Regions from separate parts of the Pseudarthrobacter sp. MDT1-22 genome, predicted to be linked through region 1. Evidence: riboswitches for the same ligand, from Rfam matches in the RefSeq annotation. Region 1 holds a riboswitch; each other region holds the start of a gene.
The links. A riboswitch is a leader RNA that binds a small molecule or an ion and turns the genes downstream of it on or off. The one in region 1 is predicted to bind S-adenosylmethionine.
Positions count from the first base shown of each region.

Region 1 (5,503 bases):
TCACCTCCAGCGAACTGGGTGCCCACGCCATCCGGAACGCTCTGGAACGGTCCGGTGTGGCGCCGGAACAGATCCAGGCCGTCATCGTAGGCCAGGTTATCCAGGCGGGTGCTGGCCAGGGACCCGCCCGGCAGGCCAGCCTCGCCGCGGGCATCGGCTGGGACGTGCCCACCGTAACCATCAACAAACTGTGCCTGTCCGGCCTCACCGCGGTGATCGATGCCGCCCGGATGATCCGCGCCGGCGAGGCTGATTTCATTGTGGCGGCGGGCCAGGAATCCATGACCAACGCCCCGCACCTGCTGCCCCGGCTCCGCGGCGGCGTGGCCATCGGCGATGCGCCGCTGCTGGATTCACTGAACTTTGACGGCCTGCAGGACCCCGTCTCAGGCGAACTGATGGGCTCCGCCACCGACGCCGGGAACGCCCGCCTGGGCATCAGCCGCGAGGACCAGGACGCCGTCGCCGCCCTTTCGCACCAGCGGGCGGAGGCCGCCCGGGCGGCCGGCATCCTGGCTGAGGAGATCGCTCCGGTGGAGGTCCCGCAGCGCCGGGGACCCGCCGTCGTGATTGATGCCGACGAAGGCATCCGCGCCGGCACCACCATCGAGACGCTGGCGGCACTGAAGCCCGCCTTCTCCAAGGATCCGGCGGCCACCATCACCGCCGGTTCTGCCTCCCCGCTGTCAGACGGAGCCGCAGCAGTGGTAGTGGCCAGCAAGGCAGCTGCGGAAGCGGCCGGCCTCAGCTGGATCGCGGAAATCGGCAGCCACGGCCAGACCGCCGGACCGGATGGATCCCTGCATTCCCAGCCGTCCCGCGCCATTGAGCGAGCCCTGAAACTCGAAGGGCTGACCATTGACGACGTGGACCTCATTGAGATCAACGAAGCCTTCGCCTCGGTGGTGCTGCAGTCCGCCACGGACCTGGGGATCGACGCGGACAGGATCAACGCAGACGGCGGCGCCATCGCCCTGGGCCACCCGGTGGGCGCCTCGGGGGCCCGCCTGGTCCTGCATCAGGCACTCGCGCTGAACCGGCGCGGCGGCGGGACAGGCGTGGTTGCGTTGTGCGGCGGCGGCGGCCAGGGCGACGCCCTGATCCTCAAAGCCTGACGCCAGGTTCAGCCTCCGGGTCCAAGGATCACCAGCGGCACCAAGCGTTCCGCGCACGAAACCCGGACCAGTTCCGGTTGCCCCTGAGCCGCCCGGTTGTTCACCCCTGTGTCGCCGCACCAGTCCAGGTTGTACGGGTAAGCGGTAACCCCGGCCTTCCCGGGAGCCACGCCAGCCGGGACGGTGAACACGAAAGTGAAGCCGCCGTCGTCGGACATGGGAGCGAGCTCTTCAAACACCGCGGTACCGGCCGCATCCTTGACCGTCACCTGGACCTGTGCGTTGGTGCCATAGCGGGCATCGCAAGTGGTATCCGGGGCGCTGACGGTGACCTGGTCGCCGGGTTTGGCGGCGGCAGGCGAGACGGAAAACTCGGGCGGCATGCAGGGCGGCGGTGCGAAAATGTTCCGGCAGCTTGTCACCCCCACCAGCACCGGCACGGCGCACAGCGCACAGCGTCACAGCCAATACGCGTGCCCAGGCGCCCGTCAATGAACGCCCTCGAAAGTTCCCCATGACCCGATTGTCCCGTCAGCGCCGGCGTTACGGAAGCACGGCGGGATTACGAAAAACGCGTTGATTACGGAACATGACGTCGGCGGCGGTGCGGCCGGGCGGGCCGGATGTTACGTTTTTGGGGAGTAATGAGAACCGGCGCCAAGCCCTGACTGGCCGGTCGGCAACCCTCCCTTTCGCGGCGGGGTGCCTCAGGTGAATACTCGGCATATCGACCCATTCGAGCTGCAAGCGTGAAAGAAGGAGTTCCGTCGTGTCTGACGCACCCGCCCCCGCCCCCGCCCCTGAAGAGAAACTGTCGTACCGGCTTGTCACCGGGCCGGATGACAGGTCTTTCTGTGAACGGATTTCCACTGCCCTGGCCGAAGGGTATGTCCTGCACGGAAGCCCGGCCGCGACGTCCAACGGCGGCCAGGTGATTGTGGCCCAGGCACTCATCCTCCCGTCGGCCATCGCCACCGCTGATGCGGCCGTCGCCTCCGCCGTGGATGACCTCGATTTCGACGGCGAGGGCCACGCATGAGCTACGCCGGAGACCTCACCCCGCAGCAGGCCTGGGCCAAACTCGAACAGGGCGCCATTCTGGTGGATGTCCGGACCGAAGGTGAATGGGCCCACATCGGCATCCCGGACACGAAGGCCACGGACAACGATCCCCTGTTCATCCCGTGGACGTTCCCGGGTGGCATCCCGAACCGGGATTTCATCACCGACCTGACGCAGCAGGCCCCGGTGGACGACGGCACTGAACTGGTGTTCCTCTGCCGCTCGGGCCAGCGCTCCATCGCCGCCGCCATCGCCGCGACGCAGGCCGGTTTCACCTCCTACAACGTCCTGGAGGGTTTCGAGGGCGAGCCGGACCGCTACGGCGAGCGCACCGTCAACGGCTGGAAGAACCGCGGCCTGCCCACCAATCTGGGAATAGCCAAGTGACCTTCAACCCAGACGCCGCCAGCTGGAGCGCCGAGACGCAGGCGGTGCGCGGCGGGCTGGACCGCACCAACTTCCAGGAGACCACCGAGCCGGTCTTCCTGAACTCGGGCTTCGTCTACGAGTCCGCTGCCGCCGCCGAGCGCGCCTTCACCGGCGAGGACGAACGCTTCGTCTACTCCCGGTACGGCAACCCGTCCGTAGCCACATTCCAGGAACGCCTCCGCCTGCTTGAGGGCACCGAAGCGTGCTTTGCGACGGCGTCGGGCATGTCAGCCGTGTTCACCGCACTGGGCGCCCTGCTGGCGGCCGGGGACCGGGTGGTTGCCGCGCGATCGCTGTTCGGCTCCTGCTTTGTGATCCTGAACGAGATCCTGCCGCGCTGGGGCGTGGAAACCGTGTTTGTTGACGGCCCGGATCTTGAGCAATGGCGCGTCGCGCTGTCGGAGCCCACCACGGCCGTGTTCTTCGAGTCGCCCTCCAACCCGATGCAGGAAATCGTGGACATCGCCGCGGTCAGCGAGCTGGCACACGCCGCCGGGGCCACCGTCGTCGTCGACAATGTCTTTGCCACTCCCCTGCTGCAGCGCTGCGGCCAGCTGGGTGCGGACGTGATTGTGTACTCCGGCACAAAGCACATCGACGGCCAGGGACGTGTCCTGGGCGGCGCCATCCTGGGCACCAAGGAGTTCATCGACGGCCCGGTCAAGCAGCTCATGCGGCACACCGGCCCGGCCCTCTCCGCGTTCAACGCCTGGGTGCTCACCAAGGGTCTCGAAACGATGGCGCTGCGCGTGAACCACTCCTCCGCGTCCGCGCTGCGGCTGGCCGAATGGCTCGAACAGCAGCCGGCCGTCAGCTGGGTCAAGTACCCGCTGCTGAAGTCTCACCCGCAGTACGAGCTCGCCGCCAAGCAGATGAAGGCCGGCGGCACCGTCCTCACGTTGGAACTTGCGACGACGGGTGGCCGCTCCGGCAAGGAAGCCGCCTTTGCGCTGCTGGACGCCTTGCGGATCATCGACATCTCCAACAACCTGGGCGACGCGAAGTCCCTCATCACCCATCCGGCCACCACGACGCACCGCGCCATGGGCCCCGAGGGCCGCGCCGCGATCGGGCTCAGCGATGGCGTGGTGCGGCTGTCCGTGGGCCTGGAGGACGTGGACGACCTCATCGGCGACCTGGAGCAGGCCCTGAAGCACATCTGATCGGCGCAGATCTCATGCGTGCGAACGGGTGGCGCGAAGGGACAGTTGAGGCCCTGTTTCTTGCGTCTTTTGGAGCCTCAACTGTCCCTTCGAGCTTTGAGGCGGGGAAGACCATATGAATACACCCCCGGACTGGGGCCGGCTGCTTTCCAACATCCCGCTGCCCGAGCAGAACCTGGCGGGAATCGCCGTCGGCGTGGTCCTTCAGCGTTTGATGCCGCTCCGGCTCGGCGGGCCACACTTTCTGGTACGGACCATCGGCGCTGCATCGTTGGCGACGGGTAGCGCAATCGTCAGCTGGGCGTTGCTGGCTGCCCGGAACACCGGGTTGTCCCGGCCAGATGCGTTGCTAACCGCCGGGCCCTATGCGCACTCGCGGAACCCGATGTACGTGGGCTGGGCCCTGGCGCACCTGGGAATTGGGCTGCTGCGCGATGATGCCTGGACGGTGGCGGCCCTCCCGGTGGCTTCCGTGGCAGTGCACCGCGGGGTGCTTGGAGAAGAAGAGATCCTGGCGGCGTCGTTCCCGGTGGAGTTCAGCCAGTACCGCTTGTCTGTTCCCCGGTACGTGCTTCGCCTTCGCCGTGCATGGCGAGCCGGACTGCCACGTCATCCCCGTCGCTGATGCCTGCCGCATCCCTGGCGGCCTTCTTGACGGGCAGCAGGTAGGAGCTGCTCTTGCTGTCCGGGAAGACCGAGGTCTGCCAGCTGTAGCCGGAGATTTCCGCCGTGACTTTGACCGAGCCGAAGCCCCTCCGGAACACCGCGGCCTCTTCCCGGAGGTCGTCGGCGACCTCGACAGGGAGGGTAAGGAAGTGCCAGCCGGATTCGTCGGGATAGCGCCACAGTTCGGCCCGGAATGAGTACAACGACGTCACGGCCTGAGTATGGCATGCCGCGTTGCCGGACGCATCTCCTGTCGGGGCCGGGCCAGGCGAATGACGCGTGAGGCAAACGCCGGCTCAGGCGAGTGGCTGGCGCAGCTGCCGGGAGGCCGTCTCCCGGACCGCGGCGGTCAGCTGGTTGAGCACCGGGGAGTCGATTTTCCAGCGCTGCCAGTACAAGGACACGTCAACGGGGCTCGCGGAGGCCAGCTCCACGAGGGCGCCGCTGCGGAGGTCTGCCAGGCACTGTTGCTCCGGCAGCAGCCCCCATCCCAGTCCCAGCCGGATGGCCTGGGCGAACTCGGCCGACGACGGCACATAGTGCCGCGGCGCGGTCAGTTCCGCGCCGGTCATCGTGCGGAAGTACCCGTCCTGCAGGTCATCCTTTCGGTCAAAGTCCACCACCGGGGCCTGGCTCCCTGCAACAAGTTCCGGCCCGTCGGGCCACCAGCGCCGGAGGTAGCCGGGACTTGCCACCGCACGGTACCGCAGGGAACCCAGTGGTTCCACGCTGCAGCCCTGGACCGGTTCCGGCGTTGCGGTTACCGCGGCCATCACCGATCCGGTCCGCAGGAGCTGGGTGGAATGCTGCTCATCCTCCCTGCGCAGTTCGAAGCACGCGCCGAGGTCCGGCGGAAGACTTGCCAGCGCAGGCATGAACCAGGTGGAGAGTGAGTCCGCGTTCACCACCAAGGGGATGGGCGCCGTCGGGCGGTCCCGGCTCCCGCCGAGCTCCTGCTGGGCGTCCCATTCGAGCAGCCGGACCTGCCGGGCGAACCGCAGGATGGCTTCTCCGGCGGTGGTGGGGCGGACGGGGTTGGTGCGCTGCAACAGGATCTGGCCGGCCGCG
Region 1 is NZ_JBTNDK010000015.1:65,643-71,145, reverse strand. It holds gene ACX80M_RS13145 (acetyl-CoA C-acetyltransferase) at 1-1,115, shown strand, start outside; gene ACX80M_RS13140 (hypothetical protein) at 1,124-1,498, opposite strand; SAM riboswitch class IV at 1,756-1,871, shown strand; gene ACX80M_RS13135 (DUF1737 domain-containing protein) at 1,885-2,154, shown strand; gene ACX80M_RS13130 (rhodanese-like domain-containing protein) at 2,151-2,564, shown strand; gene ACX80M_RS13125 (O-succinylhomoserine sulfhydrylase) at 2,561-3,769, shown strand; gene ACX80M_RS13120 (methyltransferase family protein) at 3,885-4,394, shown strand; gene ACX80M_RS13115 (DUF1905 domain-containing protein) at 4,306-4,647, opposite strand; gene ACX80M_RS13110 (LysR family transcriptional regulator ArgP) at 4,732-5,503, opposite strand, start outside.

Region 2 (5,503 bases), on a different contig from region 1:
CCACTACCTCGACCTCGTCGTCGAGGTCGATTTCCTCGGCGGAAAGATACCGCAGCAGATCAGGGTTCTCGTCGCTGATACGGGTGATCCGGCCGGTGTGCCCGGGATCGAGTTCGCCGAGGAGGTGGGCCTCGGGCAGGCGCACGGTGCCGTCCGCGGCGGGGATCGGGTCACCGTGCGGGTCACGTTGCGGGTTGCCCAGTTTTGCCGCCATACGCTCAATAAACGTGTCCGACACCGCGTGCTCCAGCAGTTCGGCTTCGTCGTGGACTTCGTCCCAGCTGTAACCAAGCTCCTGCACCAGGTAGGTCTCAATGAGCCGGTGCCGGCGCACCATGGACAATGCCAGCCGGACCCCGGAGTCTGTAAGGGTGATGGCGCTGTATGGCTTGTGGTCCACCAGGCCCTGGTCCTTGAGCTTGCGGACCATCTCCGAGACCGAGGAATTGGCCACCCCCAGGCGCTGCGCGAGCTGCGAGGACGTGATGGGTTTGTCCTGCCACTCCGTGAAGCCGTAGATGACCTTGACGTAGTCCTCGATCGAGGAGGAGGGCGCGCTGGTCTTCACGTTCCCAAGCCTACCCGGTGGTCAGCGCCCGTCACGCCTTCGTGGCCCGCCACGTCAAAGTCAGGTACGGCAGGCTGATCTCCTCTTCGGCGGCGTGCCCCAGGTGTTCGTGCAGGTACCAGTCGAGGTTGGCGAGGACCTTGCCGCGCGTGGCTTCGCCGGCGCGCAGGTAGTAGCTGCGGGACTTCGTCAGTTCCATGATGTCCGCCGTGCTGAGGCTGTCCTCCCACCGCGTCACATGGCTCTCGAGGCCTTCAAACTCCGGCCCCACCACCGGGCGGAACCCGGGCTTGTAGACGTCGCCCGCGTGCATGATGCGGGACAACCGGTGCACCCACGGAACGGACGTGTCCAGCTGGTTCCAGATCAGCCCCAGAGTTCCGCCGGGCCGCAGGATCCGCGCCAGTTCGGTGCTCGCCTGCAGCGGATCGCACCAGTGCCAGGCCTGCGCCACGCTTACGACGTCGAACGAGGAGTCAGCGAGTCCCGTCGCCTCTGCCGTCCCCTGCGTCGCGTCCGCCGCCGCGTAGTGGGCCCGCAGCTGTTCGAGCATGTCCGGCGACGGATCCACGGCGGAAACCGCCAGGCTGCGTTCCAGCAGAAGGGCGGTGAACTTGCCGGTTCCGGCGCCCACGTCCACGGCGTCCGTGGCCCCGGCAGGGATCAGCCAGTCCGCTGAGTCGGCAGGGTAGCCAGGGCGTACGCGCTGGTAATGTTCGCCGCCGTCCTGGAAACTCTGTCCGAGTTCCAGGCGGCGTCCGTGCTCAAGTCTGGGGCCACCCCGTGCCACGTGCGGCCTCCTTCAACTGTGCCCATCGGTATCCTTCGAATTTACCGCATGGGCCGCAGCCGCTGGGGCAGGCGGCAGTCAGGCAGCGGTCAGGTCAGGAACCAGGGGAGGAAAGCGTCAGTCAGTCGTCAAGGCACGGAGCTGCGCCGGCGGTGCCCGGGGTGTTGGGAGCCCAGTGAGGGTACGTGCGGGAGTCGTTGGCCGGAACCCAGCGGCCCGCGTCCACCACGTAGTCCCAGCCCAGGCCGGTCCGGCGGAGTTGCTCCAGGCCGGCAAGGAGGCGCTGGGCATCCTCCAGCCGTGAGCCCACGCCGAAGCTGGCCCGCAGGGAACCGGAGGGAAGGCCGAGGCGCTTGAGCAGCGGGTGCGCGCAGAAGCGGCCGTCCCGGAGGCCAACGCCATGCTCGGCCGACAGGTACGCGGCCACAAGCCCGGCGTCGTACCCTGCCACGGAGAAGTTCACCACGCCGATGGTGCCCGCTTCAGCGTCCGTGTCCGAGAAGATCTGGTGCACGGTGACGCCGTCGATCTTCCCGAGCCCTTCCACCAGGAATGACCTGATGGCTGCCTCGTGGGCGTGCCAGCGGTCGTGGTCCAGGGACGCGATGACCTGGGTGGCGCGGGCCAGGGTGGCCGCGCCGAGGACGTTGGGGGAGCCGCCCTCGTGCCGGGCCGGACCGGTGGCCCAGCTGACGCCGTCGAGCCTGGCCTCGCGGACGGCGCCGCCGCCGGCCAGGTGGGGCGTGCCGGCGTCGAGCCAGTCGGTGCGGCCCACCAGGACGCCGGAGCCGAACGGCGCGTAGAGCTTGTGCCCGGAGAAGGCGAGGTAGTCGACGTCGTCGGTGCTGATATTGATGCGCCGGTGCGGCGCCAGCTGCGCGGCGTCCACCACGATCCGCGCTCCGTACTCATGGGCGAGGGCGGCCAGGGCCTTGATCGGGAGGATCTCGCCGGTGACGTTGGAGGCGCCCGTGACCGCGAGGAGGCTGACGTTGCCCTGCTCAAGTTCGGCGCGGAGGACCTCGATGGTCCCCACGATGGTGTCCGCGGCGACAACGCTGCGGTGCGGGACTCCCTGCCACGGAAGCAGGTTGGCATGGTGTTCGATGTCCAAGTAGAGGACATCGCCATTGGGCCGTCCGTCCGTCGCCGGCAGGCAACCCGCCAGCAGGTTCAGCGAGTCGGTGGTGTTCCGGGTGAAGATGACGGAGTCGTCCGGGCGCCCGCCCACAAAGTCGCGCACGATGTCCCGGGCGTTCTCGTAGACGGAGGTGCTGATCTGCGACGCGTAGCCGGCGCCGCGATGGACGCTGGCGTAGAACGGCAGGATCTCGTTGAGGTAGGCCGACACGACGGAGAGGGCGGGAGCGGATGCGCCGTAGTCCAGGTTCGCGTACCGGACATGGCCGCCCTGGATCAGCGGTGCCTGGATTTCCGCCCCGGTGACCGCAGAGAGGGGGCGCCCTGCAATAGCGGCGTCATCGTGGATCAGCGCAGTGGCATTGGCGGGGGCGGCGTTGCTGGGAGAAACAGTGTTGGGGGAGACAGTGGCAGTTGTCACGGAGACCTCACTCTAGAAGGACTCCCGGTAACGGGAATCCGCGCTTGCCGTGTCCATTCCGGACCGGCCTGGTCGTCACCCGGGGCACCCCACCGCGAATGGAGGGTTGCCGGCCAGCAAACCGGGGTTTCGCGCTGGCACTCGTGACCTGTTAAGAAGCGTAGAACATCCGCCGCTGCAGAAAGGAAGCTCGGCCCAATGTTAAGGACTTTGTTACGCGCGTTTGAGGAACAGCCTCATTTGTCGAAGATACGACGGCGGACGCCCCCTTGAGGAGGCGTCCGCCGTCGATAATTCGAAGAAAGTGCCTAGAGGAGATCGTCCAGATCCGGGTTCAGCCGCTTGAGCACCTCTGAGTGCAGGATGGAGTTCGTGGCCAGGGCGTTGCCGCCGAACGGCCCGTCCTGTCCCTCCAAGGAGGTGAAGCGGCCGCCGGCTTCCACTACGATGGGCACCAGGGCAGCCATATCGTACAGGTTCAGTTCGGGCTCGCAGGCGATGTCCACGGAACCTTCGGCCACCATGCAGTAGGACCAGAAATCGCCGTAGGCGCGCGTGCGCCACACGTCCTCGGTCAGGCCCAGGAACTCATCCAGGTTGCCGCGTTCCTTCCAGCCGCCCAGGCTGGAGTAGGACAGGGAGGCATCCGAAAGTTTGGAGACGTCGGAGACGCGGAGCCGCGTTGCGGCGGCGAGGGACTTGCCCATGTACGCGCCGGAACCCTTGGCGGCCCACCAGCGTTTGCCCAGCGCGGGCGCGCTGACCACTCCCACCACGGGTTCGCCTTCGTCCACGAGGGCGATCAGGGTGGCCCAAACCGGGACGCCGCGGACAAAGTTCTTGGTGCCGTCGATGGGATCAATGATCCAGCGGCGGGAGCCATGGCCCGAACTGCCGAATTCCTCGCCCAGCACGGCGTCGCGCGGACGCGAGCGGGACAGCTGGCCGCGGATGGCTTCCTCCGCGGACTTGTCCGCGTCCGTTACCGGCGTCAGGTCCGGCTTGGTCTCGATGCGGAGGTCCAGTGCCTTGAAGCGGCTCATGGTCTGGTCATCCACGGAATCTGCCAGCACATGGGCAAGGCGCAAGTCATCGTTGTAGCTCGAAGCGGGTTGGATCATGGTTCCAAACTACCGTCTCAGGGCCGCAGTGTTGGGGACATCGGCGTCCCGTCTAGCCGATGCTGCCGAGTTCCTTGGTTTCCTGGCCCACCAGGCGGGGATCCGTGCCCAGCAGCCGTCGCAGGGACGCGAGCCGGGCCGGGCCGGTGGGGCCCGCGTGGCCGGCGGACACCCAGGCATCCACGCCGCAGTTGACGGCCGCGGTGTTGTGCTTGCAGCCACGCTCGCAGGCATCCGTACCCGGCTCCAGGTCCGGGAAGGACCGCAGGATCCGGTCCGGGTCCACGTGGGCCAGGCCGAACGAACGGATGCCAGGGGTGTCGATGATCCAGCTTCCGGCGGGAGCTCCGGTCAGCTTCAGGGCTAGGGCCGACGACGACGTGTGGCGGCCGCGGCCGGTCACGGCGTTCACACCACCGGTGGCCCGTTCGGCCCCGGTGAGCGCATTGACCATGGTTGACTTGCCCACGCCGGAATGACCCAGCATCACCGAGACCTTGCCCTCGAGGTACGCGCGGAGCTGCGAAACTGCGTCACTGTCCAGGCGGGCCGAGAGGCCGTCGTCGGAGCGGGCATCGATACCTGAGGCTTCGGAGTCCGACGTGCGGCTGATGATCACCGGGAAGTCCAGGTGCTCGTAGTTGGACAGCAGTTCCGCCGGATCCTTGACGTCCGCCTTGGTGACGAGCAGCAGCGGCTCAATGCCGGCGTCGTAAGCGGCCACCAGGGCGCGGTCGATGAAGCCTGTGCGCGGCTCCGGGTTTGCGGCGGCCACCACCACCACCAGCTGATCGGCGTTGGCCACCACCGCACGCTCGATCGGATCAGTGTCATCGGCGCTGCGGCGCAGCAGGGTCCTGCGGTCCTGGATCCGGACCAGGCGGGCCAGCGTGTCGGGTTCGCCGGAGACATCTCCAACGAGGGAGACGAAGTCGCCGGCAACCACGGGGGAGCGGCGGAGTTCGCGGGCCCTGGCTGCGATGATGATCCGCTCGTCGCCCGAGTCTTCGCCGACGACGGCGGTGTACCGGCCGCGGTCCACGGTGATGATGCGGCCCGTGACGGCGTCGTCGTGGCTGGGGCGGTCCTTCGTGCGCGGCCGGGAGCCCTTTTTGCTGGGCCGGATCCGGACGTCGGACTCGTCCCAGGAATCAGTGCTGCGTGCCACCAGTGGGGCCTTCCGCGCGCTTGTCGGCAGCAGCGCCCTGGGCCAGCATGTCGGCCCACATCTGCGGGAATTCCGGCATGGTCTTAGCAGTGGTGGCGATGTCCTGGACTTCGATGCCCGGCACCGCGAGGCCGAGGATGGCACCGGCGGTGGCCATCCTGTGGTCCGCGTAGCTGTGGACGACGCCGGCGTGCAGCTTTGCCGGGCGGATTACCAGGCCGTCGCTGGTCTCCTCCGCGTCGCCGCCGAGGCGGTTGATTTCTGTGACCAGCGCGGCCAACCGGTCCGTCTCGTG
Region 2 is NZ_JBTNDK010000003.1:246,614-252,116, reverse strand. It holds gene ACX80M_RS04525 (metal-dependent transcriptional regulator) at 1-568, opposite strand, end outside; gene ACX80M_RS04520 (class I SAM-dependent methyltransferase) at 600-1,358, opposite strand; gene ACX80M_RS04515 (aminotransferase class V-fold PLP-dependent enzyme) at 1,480-2,919, opposite strand; SAM riboswitch class IV at 2,955-3,068, opposite strand; gene hisN (histidinol-phosphatase) at 3,228-4,040, opposite strand; gene rsgA (ribosome small subunit-dependent GTPase A) at 4,093-5,208, opposite strand; gene aroA (3-phosphoshikimate 1-carboxyvinyltransferase) at 5,192-5,503, opposite strand, start outside.
Region 2: it holds a riboswitch for S-adenosylmethionine, as region 1 does, so the genes downstream of both, ACX80M_RS04515 (aminotransferase class V-fold PLP-dependent enzyme) here and ACX80M_RS13135 (DUF1737 domain-containing protein) in region 1, are expected to answer to the same signal.

Region 3 (5,503 bases), on a different contig from region 1:
CGGGGCGGAGCCACCACCGGCGCCCTGGCGTACGACCTCCCCGGCCGGTACAACCGTGACGACCACGCCGAAGCCAAGGAACAGATTGCCCAGGCGGCTTCGGCGCTCATTTCACCCGGCGCGGTGATCGGGCTTTGCGGCGGCACCACCAGCACGGCCCTCGCGCAGATCCTGGCAACGCGGGAGGACCTCAACGCTCCCGCCAACCAGCCCACCCTGACGGTGGTTACCAACGCCATCAATATCGCTGCGCAGTTGGCTGTCCGCCCCAACATCAAAGTCATGGTGACCGGCGGCATCCTGAACCCCCGCTCCTACGAACTGGTGGGCCCGTACACCGACATCATCATGCAAAAGGTGGTCATGGACATCGCCTTCATCGGCGTCAATGGCATCGACCCCGAGGTAGGCCCCACCAACACGGGGGAGGGTGAAGCGTCAGTGAATGCCCTGCTGGCCAGCCGGGCCCGGGTTTCCTATGTCCTGGCCGACTCCTCCAAAGTTGGCGTCAGAGCCTTCGCCACCATGGACGGCTACGCGTTCAACCGCCTGATCACCGACTCCGGTATCTCCGCGGAGGACAAGGCAGCGTTCGAAGCCAACGGCACCGAAGTGATCGTGGCTCCGCACTAAGTGACCAGCAACAACCCCTAAAAGATCATCGGCGGCGCATCCAGGACGGTCTCGTCCACCCGGCGGTCCACCCACTGGCTGAACGGAATATCGAGTTCGTACTTGCCCAGGTCGGTGCGCAGAAGGGTCCGCACCGCGGCATTGTCCGGGTTGTTGAGTGATTCGAAATACTCCACCGACCAGTGGAACCAGCGCATGCAGAACAGCCGCATGGTGAGCCCGTGGGTCACCAGCAAGGTGTTGGGGGCGTAGTCCGGCTTAGACCAGTGGCGATACAGCGTCTCCATGAACGACGAGATCCGGTCGTAGACGTCGGAGCCGGATTCGCCTTCCCGGAACCGGTAGAAGAAATGGCCGTAGGCGTTGCGGAGTTCCTTCTGGTCCTCGATATCGCCGGTGATCTGAAAATTGGCCCAGTCCTGCTCACGGAGGCGTGGCTCTTCGATCACCCGTTCCGTGAGGCTGCCAAGGTTGAGTGCCTCCAGGGTCTGGTGCGCCCGCAGGTACGGCGATACATAAACGCAGACCTGGCGGCCGTCCAGCTCGCGGCGGATCCGTTCGCCGGCCGCCGTGGCCTGCGCCAGGCCCAGGGGAGTCAACGGAATCCGGTAGTCCGGGACCCTGTTGTAGATGGACGTATCGACATTGGCCGCGGACTGGCCGTGCCGGATCATGAAGATTTTCCCTGGCGCGCTCATAAGCCCCAAGCATAGGTGCCGCCCCGAGGATGCTCTCTCACTTTTGGTGCGTTTTCGGCGGACGCTCTCTCACTTTGGTCAGCCCCGGCGAGCTGGCCACCCCCGAATCAGCGAAGAACCAGAAACTACAGGCAAGATGGAACCATGTTGGTTCCCTCCCGCCGTCGGCTGCGGATTGAAGTCTGGATTGTGCTGGGTCTGTCCCTGGGGCAGTCCGCCGTCTACTCGGTGGTGCAGCTGCTGGACAAGATGACGCATGCACCGCTGGCCGAAGGCACGTCCACGCTGAACCGGTCACAGAGCCCCCGCGAATACTTCGATCTCACCTACCAGCTGCTGGACATCATTTTCGCCCTCGTGCCCGTGCTGCTGGTCATCTACTTCCTTACGGACCAGCGGCAATCCGGCGCCGGAGTGAGCCCCCAAGGCTGGTCCGCCTTCCGGAAGCTGGGGTTCAACTTCGCCCGGCCGGGCCGTGACCTGCTGCAGGGCTTTGGCCTCGCGGCGCTGATCGGGATCCCGTCGCTGGGCCTCTACGCAGCGGGACGTGCCCTGGGGATCACCACCGCCATCATCCCCAGCGCGCTCGACTCATACTGGTGGACGGTTCCCGTCCTGATCCTGTCCGCGCTGCGGCACGCCATCGTGGAAGAAGTCATTGTGGTGGGCTACCTCCTGGACCGCTTCGGCAAGTTCGGCTGGAGCATGCCCCTGGCCATCTTCACTAGCTCGATGCTCCGCGGCAGCTACCACCTTTATCAGGGCTTCGGGCCGTTCATCGGCAACGCAGTGATGGGTGTGGTCTTCGCCTGGCTCTACACAAAGACCAAACGGGTGATGCCGCTGGTTATCGCACACGCGCTGCTGGACATCGTTGCCTTCGTTGGCTTCAGCCTCTTTGGCAGGGCTGTGGGCCTGGGCTAAGGGGGTTTGTCCGGCTCAGGTCCAGCTTAAAAGGGATTCGGCCGCCATCGGTGGGTGGCATCATTGGCACCCGCTGATGGCGGCCGAAGCTATTGAACGTGCAATCAGATGGTGACTGCTCCGGTAGCGGTTTCGAAGGTTACTGACAGGATGCCCGGGGTTCCATGCGGAGCCACCCAGTCAACGGCCACATCCTCCAGCGGCTTCTCGACGGGCTCGCCCAGCCATTCCGTCACGCGTTCGGCGGAACCGGCTATGGTCAGGCAGCTCATCTTGACGTTGCTCTCATAGGCGTTGGACGGGTGCAAGGCGGGGTCACCCTCCCACTTGAGCATGTACGGGACCTGAGGGTCCGCGATCAGGCCCAGGATGCCGATCTGCTTCCAGACCAGCTCGCGGCCGTCCGGGAACTTGCGGTTGCCGTTGACGGCGGCACGGCCCAGGCGGTCTTCGAACGGAGCGAGGTCGTCCACCTCGACGCACCAGCCCATCCAGCCGCCGCCGGCTTCGGATCGGGCCCGGACAGCCTGCCCGAAGGGAGCCTTGTCCGATGCCGGGTGGTTCAGGACCTCCACGACTTCCAGGTATTTATGGCCCGCGAGGGGAATAATCATGTTCCGGGTTCCAAACCGGGGGTGCACGCCACCCTTCACGGCTTCAACGCCAAGGGCGGACGAGATACGTTCGGTGGTGGCAACGAGGCCATCTTGTTCACAGGCGTAAGAGACGTGATCCATGCGCATGCCATCATCTTGGCACTTTGTGATCCGGCTCTCAGCTAAGGGTAGCCTTACCGGAATCCTGATGCGTCAGGAGTGGACATTTCCGGGCGGCCAAGGGTGCGGCGGAGCCCAACAAAGACGCGGCAGGCCAGCCGCAGTAGGGCTCCCGCGAAGTCACAACCAGTCACACGCTTAGCAATAGACCGGGGCTGTTCGTACACTCGAAGCAGGTCATGAGTGCCAGCGACAGCCCCGGCTTGCTGGCCGGCAACCCTCTTTTGCGGCGGGGTGCCCCGGGTGAGGACCTGGCCTGCCGGTCAATTGACGGTGGGCAAGCGCGTAGAAAAGGTCCTTCCATGACGATTACGATTTCCCGTACCGCAGAACCCGGGAACGGTGTGGTCCGTTACGCCAGTATCGGCGGACTCGAGCTCGAAGCCGGCGGATACCTCCCGGAAGTCACCCTCGGCTATGAAACGTGGGGAACCCTCAACGCGGACGGCTCCAACGCCGTCCTGATTGAGCACGCCCTGACCGGAAGCACACACGTGACGCGCGGCGACAGCGACGAGCCCGGCTGGTGGGAACAGCTGGCCGGGCCGGGTGCGCCGGTGGACACGGACCGGTTCTTTGTGGTCTCCATCAACATCGTGGGCGGCTGCTACGGCTCCACTGGGCCGTCCTCGGATGCCCCGGACGGCAAGCCGTGGGGGTCCCGCTTTCCGTTGGTAACGCTGCGGGACACCACCGCGGCCGAGGCCAGGCTGGCTGACCAGCTGGGAATCCCGAGCTGGTACGCCGTGCTGGGCGGTTCCATGGGCGGCGCGCGGGCCCTGGAATGGGCGGTCACCTATCCGGAACGGGTTCAGCGGTGCGCCGTTATCTCGATCGGTGCCGCCAGCACCGCCGAACAGATCGCATTCGCCCAGGCGCAGACGCTCGCCATCCGCCAGGACAGCAATTTTAACAACGGCGACTACTACGGCGGTCCGCTGCCGGAGGACGGACTGGCCCTGGCACGGCGCATCGCGCACATCACCTACCGCTCCGCCGAGGAATTCCATGGCCGCTTCGGACGGTCGGCCCAGCACCCGGAGTCGCCGTTCCAGGCGGCAGCGCTGGGGGAGCGGGGCCGCTACCAGGTGGAAAGCTACCTGGACCACCAGGGCAAAAAGCTGGTGCGGCGCTTTGATGCCAACAGCTACATCGCCATCACCGACGCCCTGATGAGCCACGACGTCTGCCGCGGGCGGGGCTCGCTGAACGAGGCCTTGGGCCGGGCCACCGCCAGGTTCTTCGTGGCTGCCGTGGACAGCGACCGGCTGTACTTCCCGTCCCAGTCCCGTGAGCTGGCTGACGCCCTCCCGGGCGACGTGGACGTGCACGTTATTGAGGCCCCGATCGGCCACGACGGCTTCCTGACCGAGATCGGCCAGCTCGGCGTCCAGCTCCGAGACACGTTCCTGATCTAAGCGCCAGGGGACACTTGAGCCCCTGCCCTTAAACGCGAGAGGACACTTGAGGCCCTGGAATCAGGGCCTCAAGTGTCCTTTCGCGCTGACTAAGCGATCAGCCGTTCATGATGTCGGAGCGGCGCTTCATGTAGTCCTCCATGGCCAGCTCGCCGTTGCTGTACTGCTGGTCGAGTTCGGCCAGCTTGCGGGCACGGTATCCCTGCGGGCCCGACGGCGGCAGGGGAATGCCGGGGGCGGCAGGCTGCTGCGGTGCTTCCGCGCGCTGCTCCGGCACCGGCTGGCCGTTGGGTTGCGGCTGGCCGTACGGCGGGAACTGCTGATCCGCAGAAGGAATCGGCTGCATGGGCGGCAACGGCTGGCTCGGTGGCAGGGGCTGCGGGCTCATGATCTGCCGGAAGCCGCCACTCATGTAATCCTGCTGCGTGTAGCCGTCACGGGGCTGCTTGTTCTGCGGCCCCGGGTACTGATCGCTGCCCGGGTACTGCCCGCCGCCTGGAAACTGCTCGGGGTAGCGGCCGGAAAAGCTCTGCTCCTGATTCCGTTTGTTCACGGATTTCCGGTACATCCGCATCGCCATCGGTATCACGAACGACAGAATGATGATCCAGAAAAACAAGCTGTTCACGGTGTAGCGCCTCTCATATGTGTCCTTCCAGCTTAACCCCGGAGCCCACACGCGCGGCCGGGATCCCCAGGAAGGCCCCGTACCGGTCCACGGCGTCCTGCACGGCATCTTCCGTGGCCCGGTCCGCGGCAGCGGACAGCCGGATATCCAGCTCACAGCGGCCGGAGAACATGGTGTGCCGCCAGCAGCCGGCCATCCGCCCGTCCAGCAGCACCACATGCATCGGATCCCCGGCGACCGGGAACGCCGGAGCGCTGCCGCCCAGATAGTGCCGCGTTGCTGAATAGCCCATCACGTATTCGTCGTAGCACTGGATCAGGTCGATCCGCGGTCCTGCCGCGGCCGTGGCGTTGCCGGCCTCCGAACCGCCCTCCGCGCCGGCGTCGAAATAATGCTCGACGCCGTCAATCACCAACGTTGCCAGCG
Region 3 is NZ_JBTNDK010000004.1:89,958-95,460, reverse strand. It holds gene ACX80M_RS05115 (DeoR/GlpR family DNA-binding transcription regulator) at 1-633, shown strand, start outside; gene ACX80M_RS05110 (histidine phosphatase family protein) at 651-1,307, opposite strand; gene ACX80M_RS05105 (CPBP family intramembrane glutamic endopeptidase) at 1,476-2,255, shown strand; gene ACX80M_RS05100 (VOC family protein) at 2,360-2,998, opposite strand; SAM riboswitch class IV at 3,207-3,321, shown strand; gene metX (homoserine O-acetyltransferase MetX) at 3,334-4,449, shown strand; gene ACX80M_RS05090 (hypothetical protein) at 4,547-5,077, opposite strand; gene ACX80M_RS05085 (winged helix DNA-binding domain-containing protein) at 5,091-5,503, opposite strand, start outside.
Region 3: it holds a riboswitch for S-adenosylmethionine, as region 1 does, so the genes downstream of both, metX (homoserine O-acetyltransferase MetX) here and ACX80M_RS13135 (DUF1737 domain-containing protein) in region 1, are expected to answer to the same signal.